One region of the Streptomyces sp. NPDC001599 genome, then DNA from elsewhere that is predicted to be linked to it. Evidence: predicted binding sites of a transcription regulator. Region 1 holds the regulator's gene; the other holds the start of a gene.
What was found. Region 1 encodes HrcA, which represses chaperone genes, less so after heat shock. Its sites were predicted from a motif close to TTNGCACTCNGNNNNNCNGAGTGCNAA; they were not measured.

Region 1 (11,327 bases):
CGACAAGATCATCGAGAACCTGCCGGTGGTCCGGCCGACCTACATGGCGGCCGTGCCCCGCATCTTCGAGAAGGTCTACAACGGCGTCGCCGCCAAGGCCCGCGCGGGCGGCGGGGCCAAGTACAAGATCTTCCAGTGGGCCGCCGGGATCGCCCGCGAGTACGCCAAGGTCACCCAGGACAACTTCAAGCGCACCGGCACCGCGAGCGCCCCGGCCGGCCTGCGCACCAGGCACGCCGTAGCCGACCGGCTCGTCTACGCCAAGATCCGCGAGGCCTTCGGCGGCCACCTGCGTGCCTGTGTGTCGGGCTCGGCCGCCCTCGCGCCCGAGATCGGCTACTTCTTCGCCGGGGCCGGCATCCACATCCTGGAGGGCTACGGCCTCACCGAGTCCTCCGCCGCCTCCTTCGTCAACCCCGGCGAGGCCTACCGCACCGGCACCGTCGGCAAGCCGCTGCCCGGCACCGAGGTGCGCATCGCGGACGACGGCGAGATCCTGCTGCGCGGCCCGGGCATCATGGAGGGCTACCACAAGCTGCCCGAGAAGACCGCCGAGGTCCTGGAGCCCGACGGCTGGTTCCACACCGGCGACATCGGCGAGCTGTCGCCCGACGGCTACCTGCGCATCACCGACCGCAAGAAGGACCTCATCAAGACGTCCGGCGGCAAGTACATCGCGCCGGCCGAGGTCGAGGGCCAGTTCAAGGCGGTCTGCCCCTACGTCTCCAACATCCTGGTGCACGGCGCCGACCGGAACTTCTGCACCGCGCTCATCGCCCTCGACGAGATCGCGATCACGGAGTGGGCCAAGGAGAACGGCCTGGAGGGCAAGCCGTACGCCGAGATCGTCGCGGCGCCCGCGACCGTCGAGATGGTCGACGGCTACGTCAAGCAGCTCAACGAGGGCCTCCAGCGCTGGCAGACCATCAAGAAGTTCCGCCTGCTGCCCCGCGACCTCGACGTCGAGCACGGCGAGATCACCCCGAGCCTGAAGCTGAAGCGGCCGGTGGTGGAGCGGGAGTACAAGAACCTGATCGAGGAGATGTACGAGGGCTCGCGCGAGGCGTAGGCCCACTACCGCCCAGAAACCGCGGGTGTTCGGAGACGTCCGGTTTCCGACCGGCTTCCGGCCGTCTTCGAACGTTCGCCTAGCACGGTTCTCACCCGTGGCGGCCCACTTCGGTAACTCCGTGCTTATGGGCGTGGCCGGTCTGTCACTCTGTCGGCATCGACTGCGAGGAATTCGCACGAACTGCCCGGGGAGACGTCCATGGGGGCCATTCCGACGCAGCGGGAGACCGCCTCCCGCGCCAGCGCGGTGCCCGCACACACCGCCGAGGCATCCGCCGAGGGCTTCGAGGAGTGCGCGCGGGCGCGCGTGACCCTGCTCGGCAGCTCCCTCGCGCCGGGCGCCGCCCGCGCGATGGTGCGGGCGGCGCTCGCCGACTGGTCCGCGCTCGGCCTGCCCGGCACGGAGCAGCTGACCGAGCACCTCACCGCCGACGCCCTGGTCGTCGTCAGCGAGCTGGTCACCAATGCCGTGGTGCACGCCGGCACCGACGTCGAGGTGGGCCTCCAGGTGGAGGGGACCGGCACGCTGGTCGTCGAGGCCACGGACCAGCACCCGTCCCGCGCGCCCAGGAGTGCCGACCCCGAGACGCCGCACGACTCCGCCGAGTACGGGCGCGGCCTGCGGCTGGTCGCCGCGCTCGCGGAGGCCTGGGGGATCACCTACCGCCCGGGCATCAAGACGGTGTGGGCGCGGTTGTCGGCCGTGGGCACGGACGACGCCGGGCAGACCGAGGCGTACGCCTCGGGGAGCGTGGCGCGATACACCGACTCGCCGGGTGCGTGGCCGCCGGGGGAGGGACGGGACGGCCAGGACGGAAGCCCCGGCGGCCAGTACGACGGTCGGGACGGCCACGACGGCGGGCGGTCCCGGGGCGGCCCGCGGGCACTGGACGCCCCGCCGCCCGGCCCGGACCGCTGGGCGGCGGACCCCGGCCCCGATGCGAACCCCGGCCCCGAAGCGAACCCCGGCCCCGGGACGGACCCGGGTACCGGCGTGGATCCGGACGCCGGCGTGGACGCGAGCAGCGGTCGACGGGACGGCCCTGGCCGCCGGGCGGAGCCGCCGCGGTGGCCGGACCTGCCGGGCGGCATGACCGGCACCGCCCGGCGCGGCATCCGCGACCGGGAGTGGCTGGGCCGCGGCGCCCTGTCCTTCCTCGCCGAGGCCTCCGACCTGCTGGCCGGGCAGCTCGACGAGGACCTGGTCGCCTCCCTCACCGGCCAGCTGATCGTGCCCCGGCTCGCCGACTGGTGCGGGGTGTGGCTGGAGGACGAGTCCCTGGGCCGCGGCGCCTGGACCGACGACACCGGGGCGGCCGTCGGCGCCCGGCTGGCCCGCGTGTGGCACTCGGGCGAGGGACAGCTCGACGAACTGCGTGCCGCCCTCGAGAAGGACCCGCCCCGCCCGCGCGACCCGTGGCGCTCCGGCCCCGTCGGCCACCCCTGGCCCGGCGACGCGCTCGGCCCGGACGGCACGCACGGCACCGCGCTCGCCTACCGTCTGGTCGCCGGCGGCAGGCCGCTGGGCACCCTGGTCATCGGACGGGCCGACACCCCGGGCGCCCCCGACACCCCGGGCGCCCCCGACACGCCGGGCGCCACCGGTTTCCCCGACGAGATCACCGGCCTGGTCGAGGACCTCAGCCGCCGGGTGGCGCTCGCCATCGGCGCCGCCCGCCAGTACGCCCGGCAGGCCACCATCAGCGCCGTACTCCAGCGTGGCCTGCTGCCCGGCGCCGTAGCGGAGATCCCCGGCGTGCGCAGCGCCCTCGTCTACGAACCGCGTGACAAGGGCGGCCCCAGCGGCGACTTCTACGACCTCTTCCCGGCCGGCGACGGCCGCTGGTGCTTCGCCGTGGGCGACGTCCAGGGCAAGGGCCCCGAGGCCGCCGTCGTCATCGGGCTCGCCCGGCCCTGGCTGCGGCTGCTGGCCCGCGAGCAGTACGGCGTCCCCGACGTCCTCGACCGCCTCAACCAACTCCTCCTCGACGACGCCACCGAGGCCGCCGACGCCGCCGCCCGCGCGCTGGTCGCCGCCGGAGGCCCACCGGTTGCCCCGGGCGACGGACCGCAGACCCGCTTCCTCTCCCTGCTCTACGGCGAGCTGGTCCCCTTCGACGGCGGCGTCCGCTGCACCCTCGCGTCCGCCGGACACCCCCTGCCGCTGCTCCTCGGGCCCGACGGCACGGTGTCCGCCGTCGCGTGCCCGCAGACCCTGCTCGGCGTCGTCGAGGACGCCACGTACGTCAGCGAGACCTTCGAGCTGCGGTCCGGCGACACCCTGCTGTGCGTCACCGACGGGATCACGGAGCGGCGCAGCGGCTCCCGCCAGTTCGACGACGGCGACGGGCTCGCCGCGGCGCTGGCCGGGTGCGCGGGCCTGGACGCCGGGCTGGTCGCCGAGCGCATCAGGCGTCTGGTGCACGAGTTCGGGCCGCGGCCCCCGGAGGACGACCTGGCGCTGCTGGTGCTCCAGGCGGAGTGAACGGGCGGAGCGAACGGGAGGGCTGAACGGGGCGGGCAGGGGTTCCGGCCGGGTGCGGGACAATGGAACGCATGCCCTCCGCACTCCCCGACGGCGAGCCCGTCCCCGCCGACGGCGCCCTGCCCGCGTCCGCGCTCGCCGGGGCCGCCGACCGCCCCCTCGGCTTCTACCTGCACGTGCCGTACTGCGCGACCCGCTGCGGCTACTGCGACTTCAACACCTACACCGCCACCGAGCTGCGCGGCACCGGCGGCGTCCTCGCCTCCCGCGACAACTACGCCGACACGCTCGTCGACGAGGTACGCCTGGCCCGCAAGGTGCTCGGCGACGACCCCCGCGAAGTCCGCACGGTCTTCGTCGGCGGCGGTACGCCCACCCTGCTGGCCGCCGGTGACCTGGTGCGGATGCTGGGCGCGATCCGCGACGAGTTCGGCCTGGCGCCGGACGCGGAGATCACCACGGAGGCCAACCCGGAGTCGGTCGACCCGGCGTATCTCGCCACCCTCCGCGAGGGCGGCTTCAACCGGATCTCCTTCGGCATGCAGAGCGCCAAGCAGCACGTCCTGAAGATCCTGGACCGCACCCACACCCCCGGCCGCCCCGAAGCCTGTGTCGCCGAGGCCCGCGCGGCCGGCTTCGACCACGTCAACCTCGACCTGATCTACGGCACCCCCGGCGAGTCCGACGACGACTGGCGGGCCTCTCTGGACGCCGCGCTCGGCGCCGGACCCGACCACGTCTCGGCGTACGCCCTGATCGTCGAGGAGGGCACCCAGCTCGCCCGGCGGATCCGGCGCGGCGAGGTCCCGATGACCGACGACGACGTGCACGCCGACCGGTACCTGATCGCCGAGGAGACCCTGTCCGCGGCGGGCTACGACTGGTACGAGGTGTCCAACTGGGCCACCTCCGACGCCGGACGCTGCCTGCACAACGAGCTGTACTGGCGGGGCGCCGACTGGTGGGGCGCGGGACCGGGCGCGCACTCCCACGTGGGGGGCGTGCGGTGGTGGAACGTGAAGCACCCGGGGGCGTACGCGGGGGCGCTGGCGGCGGGGAAGTCGCCGGGGGCGGGCCGGGAGATCCTCACGGACGAGGACCGGCGGGTCGAGCGCATCCTGCTGGAGCTGCGGCTCCGGGAGGGCGTGCCCCTGTCGCTGCTGCGGGAGGCGGGGCTCGCGGCGTCGCGGCGGGCACTGTCGGAGGGGCTGCTCCAGGAGGGGCCGTACGAGGCGGGGAGCGCGGTGCTGACGCTGCGCGGGCGGCTGCTGGCGGACGCGGTGGTGCGGGACCTGGTGGACTGATCACTCGGGGGAGTGAATCGGTGCGGAACGCGGGTTCGGCCCCTAACCTGATCCATAGGCTGCCGCCGACAGCACGCGGCGAATGTGGAGGGCCACGGAGATGACAGCTGTGGACGAACGTGGAGTCGCGGAGTTCTTCGCGGGGTTCGAGCCACCCGAGGGGCTCAAGGTGGAGCTTCTCCGGGGAGAAATCGTGATGATGGCCAGCCCCGATCTGGTGCACAACCGGATCGTGACTTCGCTGATGGATCAGATTCCGCACCGGCGGTGGGAACGGCTTCAGACCCAGGACGTCGACGTTGTCGACGAGGCCAGCGAGCCTGTACCCGACCTGGTGGTCATGGAAGTCGGCGTTGGCCCGGACTCTGGGCGTCTTCTGCCGTCACAGATGATCACGATGGTCGTGGAAGTGGTCTCGAAGACCAGCGTCGACCGAGACTATGGCGTCAAACGCTTGATCTATGCTGCGGGTGAAGTGCCCACCTACCTGATCATCGACCCCGTCATGGCCCAGTGTGTTCTGTACTCGGAGCCGGTCGGGCGAGGTGAGGGGGCTGACTACCAGGTGCAGCGGATCACTCAGTTCGGGACACCGCTGCCGCTGGAACAGTTGGGCGTGGAGTTGAACACCACCATGTTCGGTACCTACAAGGGCGTCAAGCCTCATCACCGTCCGTAACGAAATCGATCAGCTCCTCCACCCGCCCCAGCAGCTCCGGCTCCAGGTCCTTGTACGACCCCACCCGCGCCAGGATCGCCTGCCACACCGCGCCCGTGTTCTCCGAGGGCCAGCCCAGTGCCCGGCACACCCCCGTCTTCCAGTCCTGACCGCGAGGCACCCGGGGCCAGCCCTCGATCCCCACCGACGCCGGCTTCACCGCCTCCCAGATGTCGATGTACGGGTGGCCCACGACCAGCGCGTGCTCGCTCGTCACCGCCTCCGCGATCCGCCACTCCTTCGAACCCGGCACCAGGTGGTCCACCAGGACGCCCAGCCGCGCGTCAGGGCCCGGGGCGAAGTCGGCGACGATCGACGGCAGGTCGTCCACACCGCCCAGGTACTCCACGACGACGCCCTCGATCCGCAGGTCGTCGCCCCAGACCTTCTCGACCAGCTCGGCGTCGTGCCGCCCCTCGACATAGATGCGCCCGGCGCGCGCCACCCGCGCCCGTGCGCCGGGGACGGCGACCGAACCGGACGCGGTACGGGAGGGGGCGGACCGCGCCGGACCGGAGGAGGACGACGGCCGCACCAGCGTCACCACGAGGCCCTCCAGCAGGAACCCGCGCGGCTCCAGCGGGAACACCCGGTGCTTGCCGAAGCGGTCCTCCAGGGTCACCGTGCCCGCCTCGCAGCGGATCACCGCGCCGCAGAACCCGGTGCCGGGCTCCTCGACCACCAGGCCGGGATCGGCGGGCACCTCGGGAACGGGCTGCGGTTTCTTCCACGGAGGGGTCAGGTCGGCGGAGTACTGGCGCATTCTGCCGACGATACGAGGAACGCCCGCGCGGTGATCAGCGCGACACGCCGAACCGGGCGGCCAGCGCGTCGCGTTGGGCCCGGACGAACCCCGCGTCCACCACCGTTCCGTGACCGGGGACGTACAGCGCGTCGTCGCCGCCCACCGCCAGCAGCCGGTCCAGCGCGGCAGGCCAGCGCGACGGTACGGCGTCGGGCCCCGCCTGCGGCGCGCCGGACTCCTCGACCAGGTCCCCGCAGAACAGGACGTTGGGGGAGCCCGGCACCAGCACCGCCAGGTCGTGACCGGTGTGCCCCGGGCCCACGTCGGCGAGCAGGACCCGCCGTCCACCGCCCAGGTCGAGCGCGTGCTCGCCCCGCACCTCGTGCAGAACGGGAACGAGCGCCTCGGCCGCCTCCCGCGCCGCCCGCGCGTCCAGCCCCTCCGCCACCGCGTCCGCGCGCAGCGCCTGCCGCCCCTGTCCGCCCGGCGCGAACAGCGCGCCCGTGCCCGCTGCCCCGTACGCGCCGTACACCTCCGCGTCCGGGAACGCCGCCGCGCCGAAGACGTGGTCGAAGTGCGGGTGGGTCAGCGCGAGATGTGTCACACGGCGGCCGGCGAGTCGCCGCGCCCCCTCGCGCAACCGGGCGCCCTCGTCCAGGCTCGACCCCGCGTCCACCATCAGCGCCGCGTCCGCGCCGAGCACCAGCCCCGCCGTGCAGTCCCACCCCGGCAGCCGGCAGCGTCCCACCCCGTCCGCCAGCCGCTCCCAGCCCAGCTCTTCCCAAGTCACCGTCACGGCGACGACGCTAACGGCTTGGTCCCGGCCTTGCCGGGGGCGTACCCCACGGCCGTACACTGGGCCGGGGAAGTCTGGCACTCGCGAGCCATGAGTGCCAGGACAGACAGGTAAGACAGGCCGAAACGGGCGGACGACAGCTGGAGGTGCGCGCCGAATGCTCAGTGAACGCAGGCTGAAGGTGCTGCGCGCCATCGTCCAGGACTACGTCGGCACCGAGGAACCGGTCGGTTCCAAGGCCCTCACCGAGCGGCACAACCTCGGCGTCTCCCCGGCCACCGTGCGCAATGACATGGCGGCCCTGGAGGACGAGGGGTTCATCGCCCAGCCGCACACCAGCGCGGGGCGCATCCCGACCGACAAGGGCTACCGGCTCTTCGTCGACAAGCTGGCGGGCGTCAAGCCGATGACCGCGCCCGAGCGGCGTGCCATCCAGAACTTCCTGGAGGGCGCCGTCGACCTCGACGACGTCGTGGCCCGCACGGTGCGGCTGCTGGCGCAGCTCACCCGGCAGGTCGCCGTCGTGCAGTATCCGTCGCTGACGCGCTCGACCGTGCGGCACGTGGAGCTGCTCGCGCTCGCGCCCGCGCGCCTGAAGCTCGTGCTGATCACGGACACCGGGCGGGTCGAGCAGCGGATGGTCGACTGCCCGGCGCCGTTCGGCGAGGCGTCGCTGGCCGATCTGCGGGCGCGGCTCAACAGCCGGGTCGCGGGGCGCCGTTTCACGGATGTGCCGGCTCTGGTGGAAGATCTGGCGGAGCCCTTCGAGGCCGAGGATCGCGGTACGGTCTCCACCGTGCTCTCCACTCTCCTGGAGACGCTGGTCGAGGAGAACGAGGAGCGGCTGATGATCGGCGGCACCGCCAATCTGACCCGCTTCGGGCACGACTTCCCCTTGGTGATCCGGCCGGTGCTGGAGGCGCTGGAGGAGCAGGTCGTGCTCCTCAAGCTGCTCGGCGAGGCGAAGGATCCGGGCGTGACCGTACGGATCGGTCATGAGAACGCCCACGAGGGACTCAACTCAACGTCCGTCGTGTCGGTCGGCTACGGTTCGGGCGGCGAGGCGGTTGCCAAGCTCGGCGTGGTCGGACCGACCCGCATGGACTACCCGGGAACGATGGGAGCGGTACGCGCAGTGGCACGGTACGTCGGACAGATCCTGGCGGAGTCGTAGGTGGCCACGGACTACTACGCCGTACTCGGCGTGCGCCGTGACGCTTCCCAGGACGAGATCAAGAAGGCGTTCCGGAGGCTCGCCCGCGAGCTGCATCCGGACGTCAACCCCGATCCGAAGACCCAGGAGCGGTTCAAGGAGATCAACGCCGCCTACGAGGTGTTGTCGGACCCGCAGAAGAAGCAGGTCTACGACCTCGGCGGCGACCCCCTCTCGCAGGCCGCCGGCGGCGGCGCGGGCGGCTTCGGCGCGGGCGGCTTCGGGAACTTCTCGGACATCATGGACGCGTTCTTCGGTACGGCGTCGCAGCGCGGGCCGCGCTCGCGCACCCGCCGCGGCCAGGACGCGATGATCCGCATCGAGGTCGAGCTGGACGAGGCCGCCTTCGGTACGACCAAGGACATCCAGGTCGACACCGCGGTCGTCTGCAACACCTGCAACGGCGAGGGCGCGGCGCCCGGCACCAGTGCCCAGACCTGCGACATGTGCCGCGGCCGCGGCGAGGTCTCGCAGGTCACCCGGTCCTTCCTGGGCCAGGTCATGACCTCGCGCCCCTGCCCCCAGTGCCAGGGCTTCGGCACCGTGGTCCCGACCCCGTGCCCCGAGTGCGCGGGCGACGGCCGGGTCCGCTCCCGGCGCACCCTGACCGTGAAGATCCCGGCCGGTGTCGACAACGGCACCCGGATCCAGCTCGCGGGCGAGGGCGAGGTCGGCCCCGGCGGCGGCCCCGCCGGCGACCTGTACGTCGAGATCCACGAGCTGCCCCACTCCACCTTCCAGCGCCGCGGCGACGACCTGCACTGCACGGTCACCATCCCGATGACGGCGGCGGCCCTCGGCACGAAGGTGCCGCTGGAGACCCTGGACGGCATGGAGGAGGTCGACATCCGCCCGGGCACCCAGTCCGGCCAGTCGATCCCGAAGCACGGCCGGGGCGTCACCCACCTGCGCGGCGGCGGCCGCGGCGACCTCATCGTGCACGTCGAGGTCACCACCCCGGGCAAGCTCGACCCCGAACAGGAACGCCTCCTGCGCGAGCTGGCCAAGCTCCGCGGCGAGGAACGCCCCACGGGGCAGTTCCAGCCGGGGCAGCAGGGGCTGTTCTCGCGGTTGAAGGACGCGTTCAACGGGCGCTGAGCGGCCACCGGCACGACCTGTCGCCAGGAGTGTTCCGATGCGGATGCTCCTGGCGTATGCCAACGGAAGCCCGGATTCGGACTTGTGTGGAGGACGTGACAACATGCCGTCATGTCCTCCGCACTGACCGATCTCTTCCCTTACCCGATCGTGCAGGCGCCCATGGCGGGCGGCGTCTCCGTGCCGCGGCTCGCGGCCGCGGTGTCCGAGGCGGGCGGGCTGGGCTTCCTGGCCGCCGGGTACAAGACCGCGGACGGGATGTACCAGGAGATCAAACAGCTGAGGGGGCTCACGAGCCGTCCCTTCGGCGTCAACCTCTTCCTCCCGCAGCCGGAGACGGCCGATCCCGCCGCCGTCGACGTCTACGCCCACCAGCTGGCCGGCGAGGCCGCCTGGTACGAGACCGAGCTGGGCGACCCGGACTGCGGCCGGGACGACGGCTACGACACCAAGCTCGCCGTACTGCTGGACAACCCCGTACCGGTGGTGTCCTTCCACTTCGGCGTCCCCAGCCGCGAGGTCGTCGACTCCCTGCACCGCGTGGGCACCTTCGCCCTGGTCGGCGCGACCACCGCGGACGAGGCCCGGGCCGTCGAGCAGTCCGGCGCCGACGCGGTGATCGCCCAGGGTGCCGAGGCCGGCGGCCACCAGGGCACCCACCGGGACAACCTGGAGACCGGCGGCGCCGGCACCGGACTGCTGTCGCTGGTCGCCCAGGTCCGGGAGGCGGTGAGCCTGCCGATCGTCGCCGCCGGCGGCATCATGCGCGGCGGCCAGATCGCCGCGGTCCTCGCGGCCGGCGCGAGCGCGGCCCAGCTGGGCACCGCCTTCCTCGCCACCCCCGAGTCCGGCGCGCACGACGTGCACAAGCAGGCGCTGACCAACCCGCTCTTCGTCCGCACCGAACTCACCCGTGCCTTTTCCGGCCGCCCCGCCCGTGCCCTGGTCAACCGCTTCCTGCGCGAGCACGGCCGCTACGCCCCCGCCGCCTACCCCGAGGTGCACCACCTCACCTCGCCGGTGCGCAAGGCGGCGGCGAAGACGGGCGACGCGCAGGGCATGGCGCTCTGGGCGGGACAGGGCCACCGGATGGCCCGGGAGCTGCCCGCGGGACAGCTGGTGGAGGTGCTTGCGGCCGAACTCGCCGACGTCGGGACAGCGTTGTCGGGGTTGTCGGGCTATGCGACGGGGGGCGGCGCCCGATGACGGCACCGGTGTTCGTGGTCGACTCCCTGCGGCCGCAGGACCTGTCCGCGGGGGAGTACGTCCTCGACGGCCCCGAAGGACGCCACGCCGTCTCCGTGAAGCGGCTGCGGGCGGGTGAGGACGTCGTCCTCACCGACGGGCGCGGCCACTGGGCCGAGGGCTCGGTGAAGGCCGCCGAGGGCAAGGACCGCCTGGTCGTCATCGTCCCGGGCGGCGTGCGCGACGAGCCCGCCGAGCAGCCCCGCATCACCGTCGTCCAGGCCCTGCCCAAGGGCGACCGCGGTGAGCTGGCCGTCGAGACGATGACCGAGGTCGGGGTCGACGCGATCGTGCCCTGGGCGGCGTCCCGGTGCATCACGCAGTGGAAGGGCGAGCGCGGCCTGAAGGCGCTCGGCAAGTGGCGGGCGACGGCCCGGGAGGCGGGCAAGCAGTCCCGCCGGGTCCGCTTCCCCGACGTCGCGGACGCGGCGAGCACCAAGCAGGTTGCCTCACTTCTGGCCGACGCCGACTTCGCCGCCGTCCTCCACGAGAGCGGCGACGTCCCCCTGTCCGACGCCGAACTCCCCGCCACCGGCGACATCGTGCTGGTGGTCGGCCCCGAAGGCGGAGTGTCCCCGGACGAGTTGGCCCTCTTCGCCGAGGCGGGCGCGCACCCCTACCGCCTGGGCCGCAGCGTCCTGCGCACCTCCAC
Region 2 (11,327 bases), on a different contig from region 1:
CGGGCGAGGAGCTGCCCGCGCCCCGGCCGCTGTACCTGCGCCGGCCCGACGCTCAGGTCCCCAAGAACTACAAGGTGGTCACCCCGAAGTGACCGAGCCAGCCACCGCCGAGTCCGTACCCGCCGTGCTGCGCGAGATGCGCTGGTGGGACATCGACCCCGTGCTGCGCATGGAGCGTGAGCTGTTCCCGGAGGACGCCTGGTCGCGCGGGATGTTCTGGTCCGAGCTGGCCCACGCGCGCGGGCCCGGGGCGACCCGGCGCTACCTGGTCGCCGAGGAGGACGCCCACGTCGTCGGCTACGCGGGCCTGGTCACCTCCGGCGAGCAGGCCGACGTGCAGACCATCGCCGTCGCCCGCGACCACTGGGGCACCGGCCTCGGCGCGCGGCTGCTGACCGAGCTGCTGCACGCGGCGACCGACTTCGAGTGCACCGAGGTGCTGCTGGAATGCCGGGTGGACAACACTCGGGCCCAGCGGCTGTACGAGCGCTTCGGCTTCGAGCCCATCGGCTTCAGACGCGGCTACTACCAGCCGGGGAACGTGGACGCCCTGGTGATGCGCCTGACCGACCCGTCCACCTCCGTACCGGGAACCGAACGAGGAACCGAGAACCATGGCTGACTCACGCGACGAGCCTCTCGTCCTGGGGATCGAGACCTCCTGCGACGAGACCGGTGTCGGTGTCGTGCGCGGCACCACCCTGCTGGCCGACGCCGTCGCGTCCAGCGTCGACGAGCACGCCCGCTTCGGCGGCGTCGTGCCGGAGGTGGCCAGCCGCGCCCACCTGGAGGCGATGGTGCCGACCATCGACCGCGCCCTCAAGGAGGCGGGGGTGAGCGCGCGCGACCTCGACGGCATCGCCGTCACCGCCGGACCCGGCCTCGCGGGCGCGCTGCTGGTGGGCGTCTCGGCGGCGAAGGCGTACGCCTACGCGCTCGGCAAGCCCCTGTACGGCGTCAACCACCTCGCCTCGCACATCTGCGTCGACCAGCTCGAACACGGTGCGCTGCCCGAGCCGACGATGGCGCTGCTGGTCTCCGGCGGGCACTCCTCCCTGCTCCTGTCCACGGACATCACCTCGGACGTCCGCCCCCTCGGCGCGACCATCGACGACGCGGCCGGCGAGGCCTTCGACAAGATCGCCCGCGTGCTGAACCTGGGCTTCCCGGGCGGTCCGGTCATCGACCGGTACGCGCGCGAGGGCGACCCGGAGGCGATCGCCTTCCCGCGCGGGCTGACCGGCCCGCGCGACGCGGCGTACGACTTCTCCTTCTCCGGTCTCAAGACGGCCGTGGCCCGCTGGATCGAGGCCAAGCGGGCGGCGGGGGAGGAGGTGCCGGTGCGCGACGTGTCGGCCTCCTTCCAGGAGGCGGTCGTGGACGTGCTGACCCGCAAGGCGGTGCGGGCCTGCAAGGACGAGGGCGTCGACCACCTGATGATCGGCGGTGGCGTGGCCGCCAACTCGCGGCTGCGGGCGCTGGCCCAGGAGCGCTGCGACGCGGCCGGGATCCGGCTGCGGGTGCCGCGCCCCAAGCTGTGCACGGACAACGGCGCGATGGTCGCGGCCCTCGGCGCCGAGATGGTCGCCCGGAACCGGGCCGCCTCCGACTGGGACCTCTCCGCGGACTCCTCCCTGCCGGTGACGGAGCCGCACGTGCCGGGGCAGGGCCACCCGCACGGCCACGGCCACGACCACGACCACGACCACGTGCACGAGGTCAGCAAGGAGAACCTCTACTCGTGACCGTCGCGCTGATGTGGGAGGCGCGGGCCGTGCCCGGCCGGGGCGGGGAGCTGCTGGCCTGGGCGCGGCGGCAGGAGCTGCCCCGGCGGCCGCTGCGCCGGGAGACCCTGCGCGCGCCGCAGGACCGTGTCCTCGTCATCACCTGGTGGGACGCCGCGTACGACGCCGGACTCCCGGAACTGCCCGAACCGGACGAGAACCTGGTGACGCGGGCGGTGCACCGCTGGCGGTTCGAGTCGGTCGAGTCGGCCGAGCCGGTCGAATCGGCCCGGAGTGCCGACGGTCTGGTCGAATGATTCGGCACTGACGTCGAATGTTCCGATGGGCCTCGGTTCGCCGGCCCTTCGTCAAGCGGCCTGATGGGGTTACGATCGCCGCCATGACATCCCCGCAGCCCGCTGAAACCCGGACGCAAAAGCGGTCCGCTCAGACCGCGACCCTCGCCGAGATCGCGCGTGAGGCCGGTGTGTCGGCACCGACTGTTTCGAAGGTGCTCAACGGCCGCGCCGACGTCGCCCCGTCGACCCGGGCCCGCGTCGAGGAGCTGCTGCGCGTCCACGGCTATCGGCGCAGGCGGGCCGAGTCCACCCGCTCGCCCCTGATCGACCTGGTCTTCCACGAGCTGGAGAGCGCCTGGGCGATGGAGGTCATCCGGGGCGTGGAGAACGTGGCCCGGGACACGGGGCTCAGCGTCGTGCTCTCCGAGAGCGCGGGCCGCCTCACGCCCGGCCGGACCTGGGCCGACCAGGTCGCCGCCCGCCGCCCGCACGGCGTGATCCTCGTCCTGTCCGGCCTCGACGAGTCCCAGCGCGCCCTGCTCACCAGCCGCTCCATCCCGTTCGTGGTGATGGACCCGGCCGGCGACCCCGGCGCCGACGTGCCGTCCATCGGCGCCACCAACTGGCAGGGCGGCCTCGCCGCCACCCGGCACCTGGTCGACCTCGGCCACACCCGCATCGGCGCCATCAGTGGACCCACCCGCATGATGTGCAGCCGCGCCCGCATCGACGGCTACCGGGCCGCCCTGGAGACGGCGGGGCTGCCGGTCGACCCCGGCCTGATCGTGACCGGCGACTTCCACCACGAGGCCGGCTACCGGCAGGGTCTCGAACTGCTGCGCCGCCCGGACCGCCCGACCGCCGTCTTCGCCGGCAACGACCTCCAGGCGCTCGGCCTGTACGAGGCGGCGCGTGAGCTGGGGCTGCGCATCCCGCACGACCTGAGCGTGGTCGGGTTCGACGACCTGCCGGTGGCCCGCTGGGTGGGGCCGCCGCTGACGACCGTACGGCAGCCGCTGATGGAGATGGCCGAGGCGGCGGCCCGGCTGGTCCTGGACCTCGGGCGGGACGACGGTTCCTCGACGGCGACCCGCGTGGAGCTGGCCACCAGCCTGGAGGTGCGCAGCAGCACGGCGCCGCCCCAAGAGGGCCGGGCCGTGACGGGATGAGCGGATAAGCCCGCAGTCTGAGAATTTCCGCAGAAGCCCGACCCACCTGTTCCAGTTTCAATAATTCGGACTTATGTTCCTTCCGGTGGGGCATCCGGGTGGGGACGCGGACGGGACTGGCAGGGCGGGGGCTGACGCATGGCGGCGCGGGGCGGACAGGACGGACGGGGCGGCCGCCGGAAGGGGCTGAGGGTGGCCGGCCTGGCCCTGGCCGGTTCCCTGCTGCTCGGCGCCGGTGCGGCGGGCTGGGCCTACTGGCACCTGAACGGCAACATCAAAAGCGTCGACATCAACGGCGCGCTCGGAGACGACCGCCCCGCTCGACCGGTCACCGTCCCCTCCGCCTCCCCGGTGCCCACCGGCGCCCTCAACATCCTCGTCCTCGGCTCCGACTCGCGCAGCGGCGAGGAGAACCAGGAGCTGGGCGGCGGCGACAGCGGGGGAGCCCGCTCGGACACGGCCATGGTCGTCCACCTCGACGCGGGCCGCACCGCCGCCACCGTCGTCAGCATCCCGCGCGACACCCTCGTCGAGCGCCCCTCCTGCCCGCTGCCGTCCGGCGGTACGACCAGGGCGGCGAGCGGCGCGATGTTCAACACCGCCTACGAACTGGGCGGGCCGGTCTGCGCCGTGAAGACCGTCGAGTCGCTCACCGGCGTGCGCATGGACCACTACGTCGAGGTCGACTTCTCCGGCTTCGCCGACCTCGTGGACGCGCTCGGCGGGGTCACCGTCACCACGGACGTGGACATCGACGACGACAAGAGCCACCTGCACCTGGACGCCGGCACCCACCACCTCGACGGCACCGAGGCCCTCGGCCTGGCCCGCACCCGGTACGGGCTGGCCGGCGGCAGCGACCTCGCCCGGATAGAGCTCCAGCACAAGCTCGTCAAGGCGCTCCTCGAGCAGATCTCCGCCACCGACCTGCTCACCGACCCCGCCCGCCTCTACCAGGTCGCCGACGCTCTCACCGGCAGCCTCACCACCGACACCGGCCTGGACTCGCTGGGCGAGCTGACGAACCTGGGCCGCAGCCTCGGGGACCTCGCCGCGGACGACGTACGCACGCTGACGATGCCGGTGCTGCCCGCCCCCTCGGACCCCAACCGGGTGGTGGCCGACCAGCCGGACGCCGCCGAGCTGTGGGAATCGCTGCGCTGAGATGCGCCGACAGAGGTCCCGGAAATCTTTCCGGCGTGTGTCGATCCGCGGCCGGCCCGTTCGACGCAAGGGTGAGAGGCCGGGAGAAGCCCGGCTGCCGAACCGTCCGAGGAGTCACCATGCCCCGCTACCTGTCCCTCATCCGCATCGAGGAGTCCGACGCCCTCTCCGGCGGCCCCAGCCCCGAGCTGATCCAGCGGATGGAGAAGCTGATGGAGGAGATGACCAAGGCCGGCGTCCTGCTGGACACGGCCGGCCTGACCCCGACCAGCGAGGGCACCCGCGTCCACTACGAGGGCGGACAGCTCTCCGTCACCGACGGGCCCTTCACCGAGACCAAGGAGGTCATCGGCGGCTACTCCCTGCTCCAGGCCAAGGACCGGGCCGAGGCGGTCGAGTGGACCAAGCGGTTCCTGAAGGTGCACGAGGAGTACTGGACGGTGACCTGCGAGGTGCGCGAGCTGATGGAGGGCTGAGAGGCTGAGCCCGCGGAGGGCGGTCCGGTCCCGTTTTGCCCCGGCCGCCCGAGGGTGTTGCATGGTGGGCTGTGCAGCCGCAGCCCACCGCAGCCTTCGAAACCGTCTTCCGGCTCGAGTCGCCCCGCGTGATCGCCGGGGTCGCCCGGCTCGTCCGGGACGTCGGCATCGCCGAGGAACTCACCCAGGACGCCCTGGTCGCCGCCCTGGAGCAGTGGCCGAGGGACGGGGTGCCCGACAACCCGGGCGCCTGGCTCATGACCACCGCCCGCCGCCGCGCCGTCGACCTGATCCGGCGCCGGGAGACCTACGCCCGCAAGCTCGCGGAGATCGGCCGGGACCTGCCCGCCTCGGCGCCCCCGCCCGAGGAGCCCGCCGACCCCGAGGACATCGACGACGACCTGCTGCGGCTGATCTTCACCGCCTGCCACCCGGTGCTGTCCGCCGAGGCCCGCATCGCCCTCACCCTCCGCCTGCTCGGCGGCCTGACCACGCCCGAGATCGCCCGCGCCCGCCTCGTGCCCGAACCGACCGTCGCCCAGCGCATCGTCCGCGCCAAACGCACGCTGGCCAGGAAGAACGTCGCCTTCGAGGTGCCGTACGGACCGGACCGCGCCGCCCGCCTCGGCTCGGTCCTGGAGGTCATCTACCTGATCTTCAACGAGGGCTACGCGGCCACCGCGGGCGACGACTGGCTCCGCCCCGCCCTGTGCGAGGACGCCCTGCGCCTGGCCCGCGTGCTGTCCGCCCTGATGCCGAAGGAGCCCGAGGTCCACGGCCTGACCGCGCTGCTGGAGTTCCAGTCCTCCCGCACCGCCGCCCGCACCGCCCCCGACGGCGAGCCGGTGCTGCTGAAGGACCAGAACCGCCACCGCTGGAGCCGCCTGCTCATCGCCCGCGGCGTCACCGCTCTCGGCCACGCCCACGCGACCACCGGCGCCGCGGGGCCGGGCCCGTACGCCCTCCAGGCCGCGATCGCCGCCTGCCATGCGACGGCCCTCACCTACGAGGAGACCGACTGGCCCCGCATCGCCACGCTCTACGGCCTGCTCGCGGCCCGTGCCCCGTCCCCGGTCGTCGAACTCAACCGCGCCGTCGCCGTCTCGATGGCCGAGGGCCCGGCCCCCGCCCTGGCCCTCGTCGACGCCCTCGCCGCGGAACCGGCCCTGCGCGACTACCACCTGCTCCCCAGCGTCCGGGGCGACCTCCTGCTCCGCCTGGACCGCACGGCGGAGGCCCGCGAGGAGTTCGAACGGGCCGCCTCCCTGACCCGCAACGCACGCGAACGCGCGCTCCTGCGGCGCCGCGCGCGGGAGACGGACGCCCTCTAGCCGTCCTGGCGGACGGGGTGCCCGATCAGCATCGTCGGCGCCCCCGCGACCCGCGTCAGGAACACGGTCGCGGCGTTCGGCCCCTGCGGCCTGACCTTCCTCCGCAGCTCCTCCGGCTCGACCGCCGAGCCCCGCTTCTTCACCGTCAGCGTGCCGACCCCGCGCTCCCGCAGCAGCGCCTTCAGCTTCTTGACGTTGAACGGGAGCTGGTCGGTGATCTCGTAGGCGGTGGCGTACGGCGTGCTGTGCGCTTCGTCGGCGGTGACGTAGGCGATGGTCGGGTCGATCAGCCCGCCGTCCAGGTCGTCGGCCACCTCGGCGACCAGGTGGGCGCGGATAACGGCGCCGTCCGGCTCGTACAGGTACCTCCCGACCGGCCGCGCCCCGGGGTCCGGGAGCATGGTCTCGGGTGTCACGTAGATCCCCGCCATGGCGGGCAGCAGCGTCGCCCGCCGCGCCCCCGGCGTCACGTCCGGGCCGAACCACAGCACGGCCTCCTTGACGTCCCCGCCGTCCGAAACCCACTCGGCCGTCGCCTCCGGGGGGATCGCCTCGTGCGGAATGCCGGGCGCGATCTTCAGCAGGCCGAGCGGCGCCCCGAGCGCGGCGGACACGGCCCAGGACAGGGGCGGGGAGTACGCCTCCGGGTCGAAGATCCGGCCGCGTTTGGAGGAACGCCGGGCGGGGTCGACGAACACGGCGTCGTACCCGGCCGTGTCCACCTCCGTCACATCGGCCTCCCGCACCTCGATCAGGCCGGCGAGACCGAGCGCGTCGGCGTTGGCACGGGCCGCCGCGGTGGTGACCGGGTCGTGGTCGACGGCGAGGACCCGGATCCCGGCACGGGCGAACGCGATCGCGTCGCCGCCGATCCCGCAGCACAGGTCGGCGACGGACCGCACCCCGAGCGCCTGGAGGCACTCCGCCCGGTACGCCGCCACGCTCGCCCGCGTCGACTGCTCGACCCCGTTGGGCGTGAAGAACATCCGCCCGGCGTCCTCGGCCCCGAACTTCGCCACCGCCCGCTGCCGCAGCCGCGCCTGCCCGAGCGCCGCCGACACCAGCTCGGCGGGATGCGTGCGCCGCAGCCGGGTCGCGACCGCCAACTCCCGGGCGGGGTCGGTGTCGCGCACCTCGTCGAGGAGCGCGCGGCCTTCGGGGGTCAGGAGGAAGTCGAGGTCGTTCACCGGGTCATTGTGGGCCAGTCGGTGGATGGTGTGCCTCCGGCGCGGTGTCGGGCCGGGTCCGGCGGCCGGGGACTGCGAGGATCCGGCACCATGCGAGAAGTCGTACAAAATGATAAAAGTCGGGCGTCGCGTCGCGTGTCCCGGGCCCCCCGTGCCACCGCCGTCCTCGTCGTCGCCGTAGCCGCCCTCGCCGCCGGCTGCGCTCAGGACGACGGGCAGGGGGTGCGCGGCGCCTCCGGCCAGCAGGCCCCGAAGGCGCCCCCCGCACGCGCGGTCGACGGCGCGGCCGAGGCGCGCGAGGCCCGGGCCGCCCTGGCCGCCGCCGCCAAGCGCTGGGACCTGAAGAAGGTCCCGCTGGCGGCCCCCGTACCCCCCGCGAAGAAGCCGGAGATCAAGGCCCGCGAGGGCTTCGAGGTCGACGGCCAGGAGGAGGACGGCCTTCCGCCGGTCTTCACCACCGTCCCCACCAAGGAGAAGATCGTCTTCCTCACCATCGACGACGGCGCCGAGAAGGACCCGGCGTTCCTGAAGATGATGAGCGAGCTGAAGATCCCGTACACCGTCTTCCTCACCGACGAGGAGATCAAGGACGACTACGGCTACTTCAAGAAGATGCAGGCCCGCGGCATCACCCTCAACAACCACACCCTGAGCCACCCCTACCTCCCCGGGCTCTCCTACGAGGACCAGAAGCGGGAGATCTGCGGCATGCAGGACGTGATGGAGAAGCACTACGGCAAGCGCCCCACCCTCTTCCGCCCGCCGTACGGCAACTACAACCGCGACACCCTGCGTGCCGCCAAGTCCTGCGGGATCAAGTACGCCCCGATCTGGAGCGAGGAGGTGTACGTCGACCACTGGGAGTACCGCGAGTGGGACCAGGACCTGCACCCCGGCGACATCGTCCTCACCCACTTCCGGGGCGAGAACGACTGGGACGGCACCATGACCGACATGGTCCGCCGCTTCCTGGACCGGATCACCGCCGACGGGTACGCGGTGGCCCGCCTGGAGGACTACCTGTGAGGCGAGGGCGGTCCCGCCCGGCCGGCGCCGCCCCGGCCGCCCTCCTGCTCCCCCTGCTCCTGCTGCTCCCGCTCACCGGCTGCGACCGGAGCGCCGCCGCACCCGCCGAACACGCGGCGGCGGCCGGGGACCCCGCGCAGGACGCCGACCGGGGCCGTCGCCTGCCGCCCGTCGTGGACCACGTGCGCACCGACGACCCGGTCGTCTTCCTCACCTACGACGACAGCGCCGAACGCGACCCCGCCTTCGCCGCCCTGGTCCGCGAACGGCGGCTCCCGGTCACCCTGTTCCTCACTGACACCGTCGCCGGACCGGCGTACGGCGACCTCGCCCGGCTGCGCCCGTTCGGCGCGAGCCTGCAGAACCACACCCTCGACCACCGCTCCCTGCGCGGCCTGCCCTACGCCGGCCAGCGCGCCGAGATCTGCGGCCAGCAGACCAAGCTCAGGTCCCGCTTCGGCGTCCGCGCCCGCCTCTTCCGTCCGCCGCACGGCACGTACGACACCACGACCCTGCGCGCCGCCGCCGACTGCGGCATCACGGCCCTGGTCCTGTGGCGCGCCACCCTCGACACCGACGGCGCCCTCACCTACACCCGCGGCGACCACCGCCTCCACCCCGGCGACATCATCGCCGTGGACCCGGACCACCCGACGGCCACGAACCTGACGGCCCGCACGGAACGTCTGCTGGAGACGGCCGAGGAGCAGGGGCTGAGGGTGGGCGACTTGGAGGACTACGTCTGACTTCTTGCCGCAGACCGGTGACCTTTCGACCCAGGCCGGCATCATCCAGCCCGTCCGGCGTTTGAGGACGAGGCCCGTTCAGGGCCGAAGCGGGGGCCTGGGGGCGGCAGCCCCCAGCGACGCCCACACCCACGCAGGGTGCCTCCACAAACCGGCGTTCACCCGAAAACCCCGCCGACGCGCCGCCGGCATTGGCACTCCGCTTGACCGAGTGCTAATCGCAGTCATAGGCTCGGCTCTGGCACTCCCCACTGGAGAGTGCCAACTACGCGACGGGCAGGTCCGGCACCCGCGACGACGGATCCACCTGGTCGCCACCTCAGACAGTTAACCCCGTGAGATCTCCGAAGGGGGAGGTCGGATCGTGACGACCACCAGCTCCAAGGTTGCCATCAAGCCGCTCGAGGACCGCATCGTGGTCCAGCCGCTCGACGCCGAGCAGACCACGGCTTCGGGCCTGGTCATTCCGGACACCGCCAAGGAGAAGCCCCAGGAGGGCGTCGTCCTGGCCGTGGGCCCGGGCCGCTTCGAGGACGGCAACCGTCTTCCGCTCGACGTCAGCGTCGGCGACGTCGTGCTCTACAGCAAGTACGGCGGCACCGAGGTGAAGTACAACGGCGAGGAGTACCTCGTCCTCTCGGCCCGCGACGTGCTCGCGATCGTCGAGAAGTAGTTCACCCGAAGCACCTTGCTTTCCAGCTGCGCCCCTGGCTCCCGCGACCTTAAAAAGCCGGGCGTCGGGGGCGCAGTTGCCGTATAACCCCAAGATTTCCGGAAGAGGGCTCACGCTCCCATGGCGAAGATCCTGAAGTTCGACGAGGACGCCCGTCGCGCCCTCGAGCGCGGCGTCAACAAGCTCGCCGACACCGTGAAGGTGACGATCGGTCCCAAGGGCCGCAACGTCGTCATCGACAAGAAGTTCGGCGCCCCCACCATCACCAACGACGGCGTCACCATCGCCCGCGAGGTCGAGGTCGAGGACCCCTACGAGAACCTCGGCGCCCAGCTGGTGAAGGAGGTGGCGACCAAGACCAACGACATCGCGGGTGACGGCACCACCACCGCCACCGTGCTCGCCCAGGCGCTCGTGCGCGAGGGCCTGAAGAACGTCGCCGCCGGTGCCTCCCCGGCCCTGCTGAAGAAGGGCATCGACGCGGCCGTCGCCGCCGTGTCGGAAGACCTCCTCGCCACCGCCCGCCCGATCGACGAGAAGTCCGACATCGCCGCCGTGGCCGCGCTGTCCGCCCAGGACCAGCAGGTCGGCGAGCTGATCGCCGAGGCGATGGACAAGGTCGGCAAGGACGGTGTCATCACCGTCGAGGAGTCCAACACCTTCGGTCTGGAGCTGGACTTCACCGAGGGCATGGCCTTCGACAAGGGCTACCTGTCTCCGTACTTCGTGACGGACCAGGAGCGCATGGAGGCCGTCCTCGACGACCCGTACATCCTGATCAACCAGGGCAAGATCTCCTCCATCGCGGACCTGCTGCCGCTGCTGGAGAAGGTCATCCAGGCCAACGCCTCCAAGCCGCTGCTGATCATCGCCGAGGACCTGGAGGGCGAGGCGCTCTCCACCCTCGTCGTCAACAAGATCCGCGGCACCTTCAACGCGGTGGCCGTCAAGGCCCCCGGCTTCGGCGACCGCCGCAAGGCGATGCTGCAGGACATGGCCGTCCTCACCGGCGCCACGGTGATCTCCGAGGAGGTCGGCCTCAAGCTCGACCAGGTCGGCCTCGAGGTGCTCGGCACCGCCCGCCGCATCACCGTCACCAAGGACGACACCACGATCGTCGACGGTGCCGGCAAGCGCGACGAGGTCCAGGGCCGCATCGCCCAGATCAAGGCCGAGATCGAGAACACGGACTCCGACTGGGACCGCGAGAAGCTCCAGGAGCGCCTCGCGAAGCTGGCCGGCGGCGTGTGCGTGATCAAGGTCGGCGCCGCCACCGAGGTGGAGCTGAAGGAGCGCAAGCACCGTCTGGAGGACGCCATCTCCGCGACCCGCGCCGCGGTCGAGGAGGGCATCGTCTCCGGTGGTGGCTCCGCGCTGGTCCACGCCGTCAAGGTCCTCGAGGGCAACCTCGGCAAGACCGGCGACGAGGCCACCGGTGTCGCGGTCGTCCGCCGCGCCGCCGTCGAGCCGCTGCGCTGGATCGCCGAGAACGCCGGCCTGGAGGGCTACGTCATCACCTCCAAGGTCGCCGA

Region 2: groES (co-chaperone GroES) is a predicted target of HrcA. The motif match lies at 9,314-9,340, and genes of this name have one in related genera.

What each region holds. Positions count from the first base shown of each region.
Region 1 is NZ_JBIAVA010000001.1:69,895-81,221, forward strand. Features, by position in the region: gene ACFYZ3_RS00420 (AMP-dependent synthetase/ligase) at 1-1,069, shown strand, start outside; gene ACFYZ3_RS00425 (SpoIIE family protein phosphatase) at 1,271-3,556, shown strand; gene hemW (radical SAM family heme chaperone HemW) at 3,628-4,860, shown strand; gene ACFYZ3_RS00435 (Uma2 family endonuclease) at 4,961-5,539, shown strand; gene ACFYZ3_RS00440 (DUF3097 domain-containing protein) at 5,517-6,341, opposite strand; gene ACFYZ3_RS00445 (MBL fold metallo-hydrolase) at 6,376-7,119, opposite strand; gene hrcA (heat-inducible transcriptional repressor HrcA) at 7,277-8,293, shown strand; gene dnaJ (molecular chaperone DnaJ) at 8,294-9,430, shown strand; gene ACFYZ3_RS00460 (nitronate monooxygenase) at 9,542-10,636, shown strand; gene ACFYZ3_RS00465 (16S rRNA (uracil(1498)-N(3))-methyltransferase) at 10,633-11,327, shown strand, end outside.
Region 2 is NZ_JBIAVA010000002.1:428,837-440,163, forward strand. Features, by position in the region: gene tsaB (tRNA (adenosine(37)-N6)-threonylcarbamoyltransferase complex dimerization subunit type 1 TsaB) at 1-92, shown strand, start outside; gene rimI (ribosomal protein S18-alanine N-acetyltransferase) at 89-622, shown strand; gene tsaD (tRNA (adenosine(37)-N6)-threonylcarbamoyltransferase complex transferase subunit TsaD) at 615-1,745, shown strand; gene ACFYZ3_RS06685 (hypothetical protein) at 1,742-2,041, shown strand; gene ACFYZ3_RS06690 (LacI family DNA-binding transcriptional regulator) at 2,125-3,192, shown strand; gene ACFYZ3_RS06695 (LCP family protein) at 3,331-4,356, shown strand; gene ACFYZ3_RS06700 (YciI family protein) at 4,476-4,832, shown strand; gene ACFYZ3_RS06705 (RNA polymerase sigma factor) at 4,904-6,163, shown strand; gene ACFYZ3_RS06710 (methyltransferase domain-containing protein) at 6,160-7,350, opposite strand; gene ACFYZ3_RS06715 (polysaccharide deacetylase family protein) at 7,441-8,376, shown strand; gene ACFYZ3_RS06720 (polysaccharide deacetylase family protein) at 8,373-9,122, shown strand; gene groES (co-chaperone GroES) at 9,487-9,795, shown strand; gene groL (chaperonin GroEL) at 9,916-11,327, shown strand, end outside.